DNA from 4 places in the Paenibacillus phoenicis genome. Region 2 is predicted to be linked to each of the others. Evidence: predicted binding sites of a transcription regulator. Region 2 holds the regulator's gene; each other region holds the start of a gene.
The links. The regulator Rex, encoded in region 2, represses fermentation and respiration genes when NADH is low (regulators of the CRP and FNR family bind a similar motif). The targets are predictions, from matches to a motif close to TTGTGAAATATTTCACAA.
Positions count from the first base shown of each region.

Region 1: adhE (bifunctional acetaldehyde-CoA/alcohol dehydrogenase) is a predicted target of Rex. The motif match lies at 1,774-1,791, and genes of this name have one in related genera.
Region 3: U9M73_RS16170 (DUF1641 domain-containing protein) is a predicted target of Rex. The motif match lies at 2,103-2,120, and genes of this name have one in related genera.
Region 4: U9M73_RS15930 (formate/nitrite transporter family protein) is a predicted target of Rex. The motif match lies at 1,349-1,366, and genes of this name have one in related genera.

Region 1 covers NZ_JAYERP010000001.1:1,795,787-1,799,172, forward strand. Annotated here, with positions in the region: gene adhE (bifunctional acetaldehyde-CoA/alcohol dehydrogenase) at 1-1,621, opposite strand, end outside; gene U9M73_RS08530 (Crp/Fnr family transcriptional regulator) at 2,058-2,774, shown strand; gene nirD (nitrite reductase small subunit NirD) at 3,070-3,386, opposite strand, start outside.
Region 2 covers NZ_JAYERP010000001.1:1,603,139-1,606,524, reverse strand. Annotated here, with positions in the region: gene dinG (ATP-dependent DNA helicase DinG) at 1-1,679, shown strand, start outside; gene U9M73_RS07530 (redox-sensing transcriptional repressor Rex) at 1,720-2,364, shown strand; gene U9M73_RS07525 (amidohydrolase) at 2,361-3,386, shown strand, end outside.
Region 3 covers NZ_JAYERP010000001.1:3,403,900-3,407,285, forward strand. Annotated here, with positions in the region: gene gdhA (NADP-specific glutamate dehydrogenase) at 1-299, shown strand, start outside; gene U9M73_RS16165 (NAD(P)/FAD-dependent oxidoreductase) at 372-1,550, opposite strand; gene U9M73_RS16170 (DUF1641 domain-containing protein) at 1,566-2,006, opposite strand; gene gltC (glutamate biosynthesis transcriptional regulator GltC) at 2,226-3,125, opposite strand.
Region 4 covers NZ_JAYERP010000001.1:3,356,964-3,360,349, forward strand. Annotated here, with positions in the region: gene U9M73_RS15930 (formate/nitrite transporter family protein) at 403-1,236, opposite strand; gene U9M73_RS22220 (hypothetical protein) at 1,450-1,641, opposite strand; gene U9M73_RS15935 (FAD-dependent oxidoreductase) at 1,651-3,012, opposite strand.

The DNA of each region.
Region 1 (3,386 bases), 190 kb from region 2:
TCGCCATCAGCTCAGTACCGCGTTGTACGGTCGTGGTCGATGGATCCGGTTCAACGTCCGAGAACACTTCGATGGCTACCGGCGTTTGGCGTTGACGCAGGAAATGTTCGACTCTTTCCACGTAGCCGAGCTTCACCATCATCGGGTCAGTAACGATCATGACGCGGGAGATGTCCGGCATCTTCGCCAAGTATTGCGTCGAGTTTTTCTCGAAGTAAATTTTGCTAGGCACTTTAAACCATTGCATGTTCACGGTACGATGATTCACCCTTTTCACGTTGATCAGATTCACGGCCGTGACGTTCGACGAAGTCGAGTTGCGTCCGTACGATCCGCAGCCCAGCGTCAGCGACGGCAGGTTTGTGTTGTAGATGTCGCCGATACCGCCTTGCGAAGAAGGTTGGTTCACCAGGATCCGGCAAGTTGGCATCCGATCGGAGAATTGTTGAATCACTTCCTCATTGTTCGAGTGGATTACCGAGGAGTGACCCATGCCGCCGAATTGCACAACTTCCAGCGCACGTTTAATGCCTTCCTCTGCATTCTTCACTTTGTAGCAAGCAAGTACAGGACTCAACTTCTCTGCGGACAATGGGAATTTCGGACCAACGCCTTCGATCTCGGCAACGAGAATTTTCGTTCCGGCCGGGACGTCGATGCCGCACATTTCCGCGATTTTTACGGCCGATTGACCAACGATCGCAGGGTTCACCGCACATTTCTCCGCGTTGATGGCTCCTGCGGTCAGCTTGGCAGCTTCTTCTTTATTTACAAAATAGCAGCCGTTGGCGATCATTTTCTTCTTCACTTGGTCGAAGATCGGTTCTTCGATAATCACCGCTTGCTCGGATGCGCAAATCATACCGTTGTCAAACGTTTTAGACAGGATCAGGTCGTTGACCGCTTGATCCAGATCGGCGCTCTTCTCAATGAAGCAAGGAACGTTACCAGGGCCTACGCCGAGGGCCGGCTTACCGCAGCTATAAGCTGCTTTAACCATCGCGGAACCGCCGGTAGCCAGAATGCAAGCGACATCCGGGTGATTCATCAGCGCGTTCGTGCGGTCCATGGATGGATTTTCGATCCATTGGATACAGTCCGCAGGTGCCCCGTGTTTAACAGCGGCTTCAAGCAATATTTTAGCGGCTTCCGTGCTGCAGGCTTGCGCGGATGGATGGAAGCCGAAGATGATCGGGTTGCGAGTTTTGATGGCGATCAGAGATTTAAAGATGGTGGTCGACGTTGGGTTCGTGACCGGGGTAATCCCCATGATGATCCCAACCGGCTCGGCGATTTTTTGGAAGCTCTCGTAAGGATTGTCTTCGATGACGCCTACTGTTTTTTGGTACTTAATGCTGTTCCAGATATACTCGGTTGCAAACATGTTCTTGATGATTTTATCTTCGTATACGCCGCGTCCCGTTTCCTCGATCGCCATTTTCGCCAGATGCATATGCTTGTCGAGCCCAGCCAAAGCCATCGCTTGCACGATCTTATCGATCTGCTCCTGATCCATGCTCATGAATGCTTCGGAAGCTTTCTTGGCTTTGTCGATCAACGTTTGAATATACTCTTGCGCGGTTGGCTGAGCCTTAGCAGCTACTTCGTTTTTAACAGCCATCTCTCTCATCCTCCTAAATTTTGATTTAGGGATTGCTTGCAGATGGTGGTCCTAAATCTTATTTGTGAAAAAATTCACTTGCAAGCGAATCCTTATGAAGCTTGTGCGCTTCTCTTTATGTCTTGATCATAGCACAGGCTTTTGATTTTGTATAGTGAAATTTTTCACATACTTTAAAAAAGTTGAAAGTTTTCACTTGTCACGATAAGTTTTTCATATATACTTTACATTGTGTACATAGTATCACCTTTAAATACTTACCGATCGCCAGTTTATTATTTTGCACCGTTTTTAGCGAGAACGTACTGTTCGACATAGTGAAATTTCTCACAATGTTCACTTTTTCGGGCTTTACAGCCCCCAAAAACTAAAAAAAACGGGTTATAATTAATTTAAAATTTTCAGAAAAATTTGGAGCACAAAGGGGAAATCGATGATGAGTGAAATTGTTAATGCCACCCTGCCCCGCGGCAATACGAGCTGTTTTTCAGAGCAAAACTTCAATCGCCTTCTCGTTACGATGAAAGACAAATCTTATCCCGAGGGGACACATTTGTTCTGGGAAGGTGACTATTCCGATAAACTGTTCTACATCAAGCGCGGCCGTGTGAAGTTGACGAAATCGACGGATGAGGGCAAAGAATTGATCCTCTACATGTATGGTGTCGGCGATATGGTTGGGCAAGCCGATCCGTTCTTCAGCTCGAAGCATAGCTTTACCGCCGAAGTCATCGAAGACTGTGAAATCGGCATTATCGAGCAGAAGGACCTGGAAATCATGATCTGTCAGCATTGCGATTTCGCCATCGATTTCATGAAATGGATGGGCATCCATCACCGTTTGACGCAAACCAAATTCCGCGATCTGATGATGTACGGCAAACCGGGCGCTTTGTGCTCGACCTTGATTCGCTTGAGCAATACGTACGGTGAGCCGCACGGAGACGCCATTCTGATCAATAAGAAGATCACCCATACTGACTTGTCCAACATGATCGGGGCAACGCGCGAAAGCGTCAACCGGATGCTGAGCGACCTGCGCAAGAAGGATGCGCTGGACTATGAGAACGGGATGATCGTGATCAAAGATCTGGTCATGCTGCAAGATATTTGCCACTGCGAGCTGTGCCCGAACGAAATCTGCCGCATTTAACCGCCTAGTACTCCCCCCATATTCGGCGTTAGTTCCGGTGTATTGAACCGTCCCATGATTGGAGGGCGGTTTTTTTGCTTTCTTCCCATCGCGTAAAAAAATCCCCCAATCCTCTTCGCTACCCAATGAGGTTGGGGGATACATATGTGGTTATGAGCCCTATGCTTTCTTGCGCATGGGGGAAATGAACCAATATGCCATTGCGACGAATACCGCACCGCCCCCAAATCAAACTTGCCTCATGCTTCAAAAATAGCGCGGCGACCTTCCGATCACCGCGCTGTCGATAGCCGCACTACGCTTGCTGCAAAGCAGCAGCGGCAATGTAGACCTGTTCGTCCTCCACCTTGACCGGGAACATCGTGACCTGCCCGGTATCCGGTGCTTGAACGAGCCCGGTGGTCAGGTCGATTTTCCAATCATACAACGGATCATACAGATAATGACCCGATACGATCCCCTCGGCCAGCGGTCCGCCCTTTGGATGCGGATTTTGGTTCAGCGCCGCAAAAATCCGGCCATCCGATGTTCGGAACACGGCAATTTGCAGGCCGGCCACTTCCACGACACGCCCGATTTGCAGCAGAAAATCCTCCAAGGCACCAACAGGAT
Region 2 (3,386 bases):
ACGAAGAGCTGAATCTCGGCAATCGCGGCGGTGATTTATGGGAGACGGTGGCCAGTGAGTCGGAATCCTGCTTAGGCCGATCCTGTCCTTGGTTCCGCAAATGCTTCTATCATCGCGCAAAACACGAAGCCGGTGTCGCGGACGTGGTCATTACGAACCACTCTAAGCTGTTTACGGACATCCAGGCGGGGCATCAACTGCTGCCGGGTTACGAGCGGCTGGTTATCGATGAAGCGCATCATTTAGAGGATGTGGCCGGCAAGCATTTGGGGATTCATATGAAGTATTTTACGGTCGTGCATACGCTGACCCGGTTATTTAAAGACAGCAAGACGGGGCAGCTGGCCAACCTTCGCAGCTCGCTTGAAGCGTCGGGCGCGGAGAAAGCCTCAGAATGGTGCTCAGTCATCGACGGAATCTATCCAACGCTGGTGGACGTGAAGGAGAGCTGGGACAAGCTCAGCGAGCTGCTGTTCAGCTTGATGCCTGACCGCAGCGACGCCGCCCCTGGCGATCCCGGGCAATTCGTGTACCGGCTGTTGCCGAATCGAAAACCAAAGGATTGGGAGACGCTGACCGCGCTCGAAAATCAAATTTACGTAGGTCTTGGCGACGTGCTTCGGAAAGGGGAGCGCCTCCTGTCCGAAATCCGAGAAGAGCAGGACGATTATGCAGCGGAGAGCCTGATCACCGATATCAGCGGCTTGTTTAAAGATTTAGCCGGGGAACGGGAAGCGCTGCGCTTCTTCATGAAGCTGGAGAGCGAGGACACCGTCTATTGGATGGAGGCGAACGGGAACTTCCGTAGCCGGTCGCTCCAAATGTATGCGGTGCCGATTGACGTCAGCGCTCAATTGAAGCAATTTTTCTTCGACCGGAAGAAGAGCGTCGTAATGACGTCCGCGACTTTATCGGTGGATAAATCGTTCCAATATATGATCGAGCAGCTTGGCTTGACTGAGGCGGCGGAAGAGGATCGGTTGATCACAGCGATGCTGCCCTCGCCGTTTAACTACCGCGATCAGGCGTTGCTGGTGATCCCGCGCGATTTTCCAAGTGTGAAGGGCAGCGTGGGGGATGACCATTTCATTCATACGCTGGTGCAATCGCTGGCGGATGCCGCGGTGGCGACGCAAGGTCGCATGCTGGTGCTGTTTACATCCTATCGGATGCTCAGGCAGGTGTATGACCCGCTGAAGGAACTGCTCGCAGCGGAGGGAATCACGGTGATCGGACAAGGGATGGACAGCGGCAGCCGCACCAAGCTGACCCGGCGGTTCCAAGGGAACAGCGCATCGGTGCTGCTCGGGACAAGCAGCTTTTGGGAAGGGGTGGATATTCCTGGCGAGGCGCTGACCAGTTTAGCGATCGTACGCTTGCCGTTCCAGCCGCCAAACCACCCGCTGATGGAAGCGAAGAGCGAACGCCTGCAGCGGGAGAAGAAGAATCCATTCATGAAACTGTCCGTCCCGCAAGCGGTTATCCGCTTTAAGCAAGGATTCGGACGACTTGTCCGCTCGTCGCAGGACCGCGGCATCGTGATCGTTTATGATACCCGGATCCTGGAATCTTATTATGGAAAATATTTCTTATACTCTTTGCCCGGACCGAAGATGGAGCATATGCCATTAACTCAGATGGTTCCGCGCATCTCGGAATGGTTAAATCCCGAAGCCTAAGCCGCTTCATAGATCGCATTGAAGAATAGGGGGAACAAGCATGAAGTCAGATAAAATTTCGGACGCTGTCGTCCGCAGACTGCCGGTTTACCTGCGTTTCTTAAATGAACTCAGCCGACGGGAGGTGCCAACGGTGTCCTCCCAGGAGCTCGGACAGAAGCTGGATCTCAATCCGGCGCAAATCCGTAAGGATTTGGCTTATTTCGGCGATTTTGGCCGGAAGGGGATCGGCTACGATGTCGCTTATTTGATTGAAAAAATTCAACAAATTCTCAATCTGGACCAACAGATTAACGTCGCGCTGGTGGGTGCCGGGAATCTGGGGCAAGCCCTTTCGAATTATAATGCGTATTTGAAGGATAATATGAAGATTGTTGCGGTGTTCGACGCTTCACCGGCTAAGATCGGCAAGCAGATCAACAACATCACGATTCAGCCGATCGAAGAGCTGGCGGAAACCGTCCGGGCGAAAAATATCCGCATCGGCATCATCACCGTGCCGGATACGGAGGCGCAACGCGTAGCGGATGAGCTGGTTGCCGCCGGAATCGGTGCGATTCTGAACTTCGCGCCAACGATTCTGAAGGTTCCGCCGGAAGTTCGGATCCATGCGGCTGACTTCACTACTGATTTGCTGAGCTTGGCTTACTACTTGGAAGACGGAAAGGAAACAAGCAACGTATGAGTCGTAAATGGTTAATTAAGAACGGGACGTTTGCCGTCTTAAATGCGGACCGTCCTGTAATTCACGGATATATGCTCGTTGAGGGCGATACGATCAGCTATATTGGCGAAGAGCGCCCGGAAGGCGTGGAAGGCGCCGAAACGTTGGACGGCAAAGGGTTGTTGTTCCTGCCGGGCCTGATCAATACCCATGGCCATGCGGCGATGTCGCTGCTGCGCGGCTATGGGGATGATATGGTGCTGCAAACCTGGCTGCAGGAGAAAATGTGGCCGATGGAAGCCAAATTTACTGCGGCGGATGTGTATGCCGGTACGGCGTTATCTGTGTTGGAAATGCTCAAGGGCGGGACGACGACGTTCCTGGATATGTACGATCACATGGACGAAGTGGCCAAAGTCGTGGAGGAATCGGGTATTCGCGCCGTGTTGATGCGCGGGGCCATCGGGTTGTGCTCCCCGGAAGAGCAAGATCAGAAGCTCAAAGAAGCGATCGCGTTTGCTCAGAACTGGCACGGCAAGGCAGAAGGCCGCATCACCACGATGATGTCGCCGCATGCACCATACACCTGCCCGCCAGCCTTTATCGAGAAATTTGTGCAAGCTGCCCATGATCTCGATTTGCCGATGCACACGCATATGTCGGAGACGCGCGCCGAGGTAGAGCAGAACGTTAACGATTACGGCGTCCGCCCGGTAGAACATTTGCTGAAGCTGGGGATGTTCTCCCGCCCGACCCTGCTTGCCCACGCTGTGCATTTGACGGACGAGGAAATCGACATCTTGGCAGCGCACGGCGTTACCATCTCGCATAACCCAGGCAGTAACCTGAAGCTGGCCAGCGGGGTCGCCCGCATACCAGAACTCCTGAAGAAGGGCGTAGTTGTATCGCTGGGTACCGACGGTCCGGCGAGCAATAATAACCTGGATATGCTGGAGGAGATTCGTTTGGCTGCGCTGATTCATAAAGGCGTATCCGGCGATCCAACGGCGGTTCCTGCGCTGGAAGCTCTGAAAATGGGGACG
Region 3 (3,386 bases), 1.8 Mb from region 2:
CGTCCACGCTGGAAGCTATCGAAGTTTATCTGAACAATGACGTATACTTCGGACCAGCTAAGGCTGCAAATGCCGGCGGGGTTGCCGTTTCCGCTCTGGAAATGGCACAAAACAGCGCAAGACTCGCCTGGTCGTTTGAGGAAGTGGATGCTAAGCTGAAGGACATTATGCGCAACATCTACCAAAGCAGCGTAAACGCGGCTAAAGAATACGGTTATGACGACAACCTGGTTGTCGGCTCCAACATTGCCGGCTTCCTGAAAGTCGCTGACGCAATGATCGCTCACGGGGTTGTATAAAGAGCATAACGTAAAAAAAAGAGTCGCCCAGAGGATTCATCCTCTTGGGCGACGCTTTGTATTTAAGGAGCTTTAGTAAGCCAATGCATCCAGCGCTTTGATGTGGGACAGATAGCGGATGTTACTTGCTTCCTTCATCAACGTAGCTGGCAACCCGCGCAACTGGGTATTGCTTGCCCCGATGGTCGCTACAGCGTCTTTGCGTCCGAGCGAAGCCAGCGTACCGGAGTTGATCGGGCTGAATGCGTTCATCGTCTTGCCGTTGAGATACGCAAACAGATTGTAACCGATCAGCTCGCCCATTTGCCAAGCGATTTGCGCTGTCGGCGGGTAAGGACGACCGTCCGGACCCATAAATACGGCGCTGTCACCCGCAACGAATACGTCCGGATGGGAGACGGACTGCAGGAATTCATTCACCGAAGCACGGCCGCGGTTCACTTCCAGTCCCGATTCGCCAACCAGCGGATTGCCTTGCACGCCGCCCGTCCAAACGAAGGTGTTGGCCACGATCTTTTGCCCATCCTTGAGATCGATCGTGTTGCCTTCCACATTGGTCACCGGCAAGCCGGTCAAGAACTTCACGCCGCGTTTCTCGAGGCTGGCTGTGGCGCGCTCGATCAACTCGTCCGGCAGCACCGGCAAGATCTTAGGTCCAGCTTCCACGAGCATGAGCTTGATCTCGCTTTGAGGTACGCCGTATTTCTTCGTCAGTTCCGGCAGCTTATCCGCGATTTCGCCAACCAGCTCGACGCCAGTCAATCCGCCGCCGCCGATCACGATCGTAGCATCGGCTTCGTTGCCGCTTGCCGCATATTCGCGAATACGCGATTCGATATGCGCATAAATCCGTTTGGCATCGTCCGCCGATTTCAGCACCATGCTGTGCTTCTCCAAGCCCGGGATGCCGAAATACGCAGTAATGCTGCCCAGACCAACCACAAGGGCGTCATAAGACAACACAGTACCGTCGGAGAGCTTAACTTCTTTTTTGTCGACAGAAAAACTCTCAACCTTAGCGATACGCAAATCGATGTCTTTGCCTTTAAACAGCTTATCGAGCGGCAAGGACACCGCGCGTTCGGAAATGCTGCCTGCGGCAAGGCGATGCAGCTCCGTAATGATTTGATGCGTCGGATATTGGTTCACCACCGTGATCCGCGCCTGCGATTTATCCATAAACTTACGGGCCGACAATGCGCTGAGTACGCCGCCATAGCCGGCGCCCAAAATTAAAATATGTTTTGACATAATCGTATTCCTCCGTTAGTTTTGTTGGCGGTCCCGTTCACCGGACACTTGAAGATACGCGTTAACGAACCGGAGCAGCTTTTGCGTTTGCGGGTCCTTCAGCATCTTCATCAACCCAAACACGCCAATGACTTCTTGGCTGTCCTCGGCACGATCCTTCGCTTCGATGACGTTAGCCGCCAAATGCTTCACCTTGCCAACAACTGGCCCGGCAATTTCCGAAATTGCGCCTACCGTGTCATTCTTCAGAATTTCATCCGTCGCCACCGCTTTGGCAAAATCATACGTTTTCGTCAAAACTCCAACGAGCTCATTTAATTTGGGAAGCTGCTCAACCAGAGCGGTCAGCGATTGCTGCACCTCCGGCTTCAAGAGCTGCTCCAGGAGCTCCTGCTGCCCACTTGCGGTACCAGCTACGGATTGCTCCGTTTTTGTTTCTGTAACTGTCTCTGACATATTCGATTCTCCTTTGCGATAATCTGAGGATTCGCTAGCCGAACTTCTGTTCAAGCATAGTGTTCCTCCTTTGGATGCCTATAACCCATTTTAAGTTAGTGAAAATTTGCACATCTTAAACCTGAACAATCCGAATAAATTGTAACACATTTTCAAGAAAAAAGGACCGTGCAAGTGACAAAATTCACGGCCCTTATCGATATCATTTTTCGATGAATCCTAATTTCCGCATGACAACGGCAGGTTCTCTTTCAAAAAATCATAAAACAGCTTTTCCGTCGGCGCGAGCTCGCGATTCGCCGGAATGATCACCCCAACGTCCCGGGTGACCTGAGGCTCCATCATCGGCAGCGACACGATCGTGGAAGGAATATGCTCGCCGAGCGCAATCTCCGGAAGCAACGTCAACCCCAGCCCGGCGGACACCAGCCCCTTAATCGCGTCCAGATCATCCCCTTCAAACGACACCTTTGGTTGAAATCCGATTTTGTCGCAGGCGTCCACCACGATTTCCCGCAGAACAAAGCCTTTCGGGAATAATACGAATACATCCTCCCGCAGTTCGTCCAGCCCCACGGATTCACGGTCAGCCAAGCGATGTCCGGCAGGCAACAGCACCTTGAACTTTTCGCGGAATAACATTTCCCCTGTGACTTGGGGTTCCCCTTGGGGCACCGGACCAATCATGGCCAGATTCATCAAGCCGCCGCCGACCCAGTCCAGCAGCTCCCGATACGACCCATGCTGCAGTTGAAAATGCACCTCCGGATACCGGCGCCGAAACGCCGACACCACCGTCGGCACCAGGTTGGCCGCCAGACTGCTCGGGAAACCGATGCGGACCGTCCCGCGCTCCGGATCCAGATACTCGTTAATTTCCTGTCGCGCCTGCTCAAGGACCTTCATCATTTGCTCCATATGCTGCAGGAACTGCCGGCCGATGGGTGTCAGCTTCACCTTCCGGCCTTCATGGACAAACAGATCGACGCCCAGCTCTGCCTCCAGCTTAAAGATTTGCCGACTGACCGCCGACTGCGACACATGCAGCGCATACGACGCTTCCGTCACATGCTCCAGCTTGGCCGCCTCAATAAAGTATTGGATTTGTCTGAGCTCCATCCCCTCACCCCGTTAGCTGCATTTTTCAGGCTATACCCGATTGGGATTGACCAAACCCAAACTCTTATAGCTTACACCTCATGTAAATATATTAAGAACCATTATATCGGCTCCCTTGTGAAAACGGAAGCAGAAAAGGCTATTTATTGAGTAATATAACTAGTCCCTTCCTATAGTGGTTATAGTGGTGCCCGAAACGGGGGCTGATGAGACAAGCGGGGCGACAGACGGGCAAAGTGAAGTTGCAGTTACGCAAAGTGA
Region 4 (3,386 bases), 1.8 Mb from region 2:
CACACCTCTTTACACGATTATCCCCTTCGTTCAGGTGTATAACTTTGATTAATAATCCATCTTTACAAGTATCCCTTTCGTTCAGATATCCGTATTTGATTAGATATCCATCTTAGGTCGGTATCCATTTTGATCAGGTATCCGCTTTCTTCAGGTATCTTTTCGGGAGGTAGAGATTCGAAGGAAGGGGCGGTTGATGAGAGTTAATGAGGTTAATAAAGATATGAAGGATGATGAGGGTAACTTTCTAGCCCATAGCTGATCGGCTGGTTTGCTGGTTAGCTGGTTTGCTGCTAGTCGAGGCTCACTTTTATCCTTACAAATTCTTTCTGATTCATCGGGATAATGGTGTAAAAAGCGCTCCGGCAGACAGCAAACCCAGCCCAGCCCAACCAAACCGGTTTATCCGTGTTCTCTCGCCGCTACAGATGACGTAGCCAACTCAGTAACCTGTGCGTCTTTGGACCCTTTATCCTTCAGAAAAGCAGTCCAATACGCCGAAGCCACGAAGATGGCCCCGCCGGTCAAATTCCCCAGCCATACCGGCACAAAGTTACCCAAGTATTCGCCCCAGGAGTAATACCCTTCAAAGATCGCTGCGGGAATCAGGAACATATTCGCAACAACGTGCTGGAAGCCGATCGCGACAAAGGCCATCGTTGGGAACCAGATGCCCAAGATTTTACCGCTCATATTGTCTGCACCATAAGACAGCCAAACCGCCAAAGCAACCAGCCAGTTGCAGCCGATCCCGGACACAAACGCTTGCAGGAAGCTGTCGTCCAGCTTATGACCGGCCATATCGACCAGCTTCTCAAGATAAGGTCCGCTGGCTGTTAAGCCAACCACATGCCCGAAAAAATAAGCAACGAACAAAGCGCCAACGAAATTGCTCAAAGTGATGAGGACGAGATTTTTGCACACGTCACCAGTGGAAATCCGCCCCGCCATCCGTGCTAACGGCACAGCCATCATATTGCCGGTCAACAGCTCACCGCCCGCCAGCAGCACGAGGATCAGCCCGATCGGGAAAACCGCAGCCCCAATGAAATTGGCGATACTGCCCCATTCCGCCGGAGCGCTGCTGATCACGCGAATATCAAGAAGGAAGCCAAGCGCGATAAACGCCCCGCCCAAAAAACCAAGAATCAATACGGTAAGCAGCGGATAATGTGCTTTTTTGACGCCATATTCCACGGATACTTCGGCAATTTGCGCAGGTTTTGAATAAGCCATGATCCTGTCTCCTTTATATGTCACTTCTAAACGACACTTCACAGGTCATTCGTCGTTATTAAGACGTGTTTATTGTAGCGTGCGAGTCTACCTCGAAAAAATAACATAGATCACGTTAACGTTTTCACAAAGCCGGTGTTGCATCATGAACACAAAAGACCCCTTCCGGAGCAATCCCGGAAAGGGTCTTTAACCTACACGTTAACCGTGCATTTACTTGGATGGTGCGGCGATCCCGTCCAATATTAACTGCCATACGGCATCGAAATCTGCATCAATCCCTTCATTCGTCCATTGGCGGAAGTGCGCAGGATGATGAAAGTGCAGGAACGCCAGAAAGATGGCTCTTGCGGCTTCCTTTGGCTCCAGCGCTTTGAATTCTCCCGCACGAATGAACTCGCTGATATTTTTTTCTTAGGCGTGAACAGTTTCCCGCTTCGGAACTTCCGGCAGCACCTCTAAGCCTGCGCTGTTCAAGAAATTCCACGGCTTGTTGTAATGAGGTTGGAAGAAGAAATCAACGAAAGCGAGCTCTTCCATTTTCATTCCGTTTTGGATGCATACCGAAATCGTGTTGATCGACTGAGTCAGATCCACCTTCGACATGATTTGTGCACCCAGGATCCGGCGAGTATTTTTCTCATAGACCACCTTCAGCATGACCGGCTCATGGGTTGGCATAAATTCCGGTCGGTAGTTGTCGGTGATGAGTACCGCCTCTGCATCCAAACCGGCGTCCTTGGCCGCTGCTAAAGTTAAACCGGTCCCGGCGATGTTATCCTCGTAAATTTTAATCCCCGAAGTGCCTTGGGTACCCATATACTTCACGGTTGGCGCAACCAAATTTCGCGCTACCAACGTCCCCATGCGAACGGCGTTGGTTGCCAGCGGGATATAGGCATGCTTGCCTGTCGGGTTATAGAAGACGGCGCAGCTGTCGCCTGCCGCATACACATCCGGCTTCGAGGTGCGCATATATTCGTCCACAATGATCGCGCCGTTGTCCAGCATGTCGACCTGACCTTTTAACAGCTCCGTGTTAGGACGGAACCCAATGCACATGATCACCAGGTCTGCAGCGTATGTGCCTTTATCGGTGATGACTTTCGTTACTTTGCCGTTCTCGCCTTCAAAGCGCGTGACCTTTTGGCCTAAAGCCAGCTCGATGCCGTGTTCGCGGAGCGATTGTTCGATCTTGTCCGTGTACTCCGGATCGAGGTATTTGCTCAAAATACGGTCCTCCGCATCGATCAACGTAACTTGCTTCCCATTAAGCTGGAACGCTTCAACCAGCTCCACGCCGATGTAGCCTGCGCCGACAACAACGATATGTTTGGCTTGCTGCGCTTTTTCGATGATGGTGTTGGAGTGGTTATAGTTCTTCGAAAGCAAAATATTCTCCAGATCACTGCCCTCAAATTTCGGTACGATCGGCCACGACCCCGTCGTGACAATCAGCTTGTCGAAGCGATCTTCAAACACTTCGCCCGTCTCCAGGTTCCGGGCTTGAAGGACTTTCGCATCCGTATCTACCGATACGACTTCGTGCCGCATCTTTGTATTTACACCCAGCTCAGCCAATTGCTGCGGCGAGGAATAGAACAGCCCCTGAGGATCCTTAACCATCCCTCCGACATAAAGAGCGATGCCGCACGACAAGAACGAGATATTGTCGTTCCGTTCATATACGGTAATTTCCGCATCCGGGTAAAGTTTGGCCGTATTAACGATCGCCGCCGTGCCTGCATGGGTACATCCGATAACTGCTACTTTCATGATTTCTTCCTCCTCCATAATCAATACCTGTTTGATTGTGTATAGCTAATTTCTTAACTTGTGAAAATCGTCACTTATAAAACTCGAGTTGTTGTGAAATATTTCACTTCATGGTTCTTATTATAGTGTGACTTTTTTCACATTGCAAGAGGGAAAAGAAAGTAAAATTTCTCAATTTAAAATATCCGAAAGGCCCCTATGGCTCCTTCTCGCGCGCCTCTTTGCACGATTATCCCTTTGGTTCAGAATTGGGGAACCCTTATCAGACTTCCCTTCGATTTGGGATATTAAGCTGGAAGGTTGAGGGATCGGAAAAAAGAAAAGCACTTAGACAACTCCTGAAGCCTCTTCAGGATCGCCAAGTGCTCGTTATT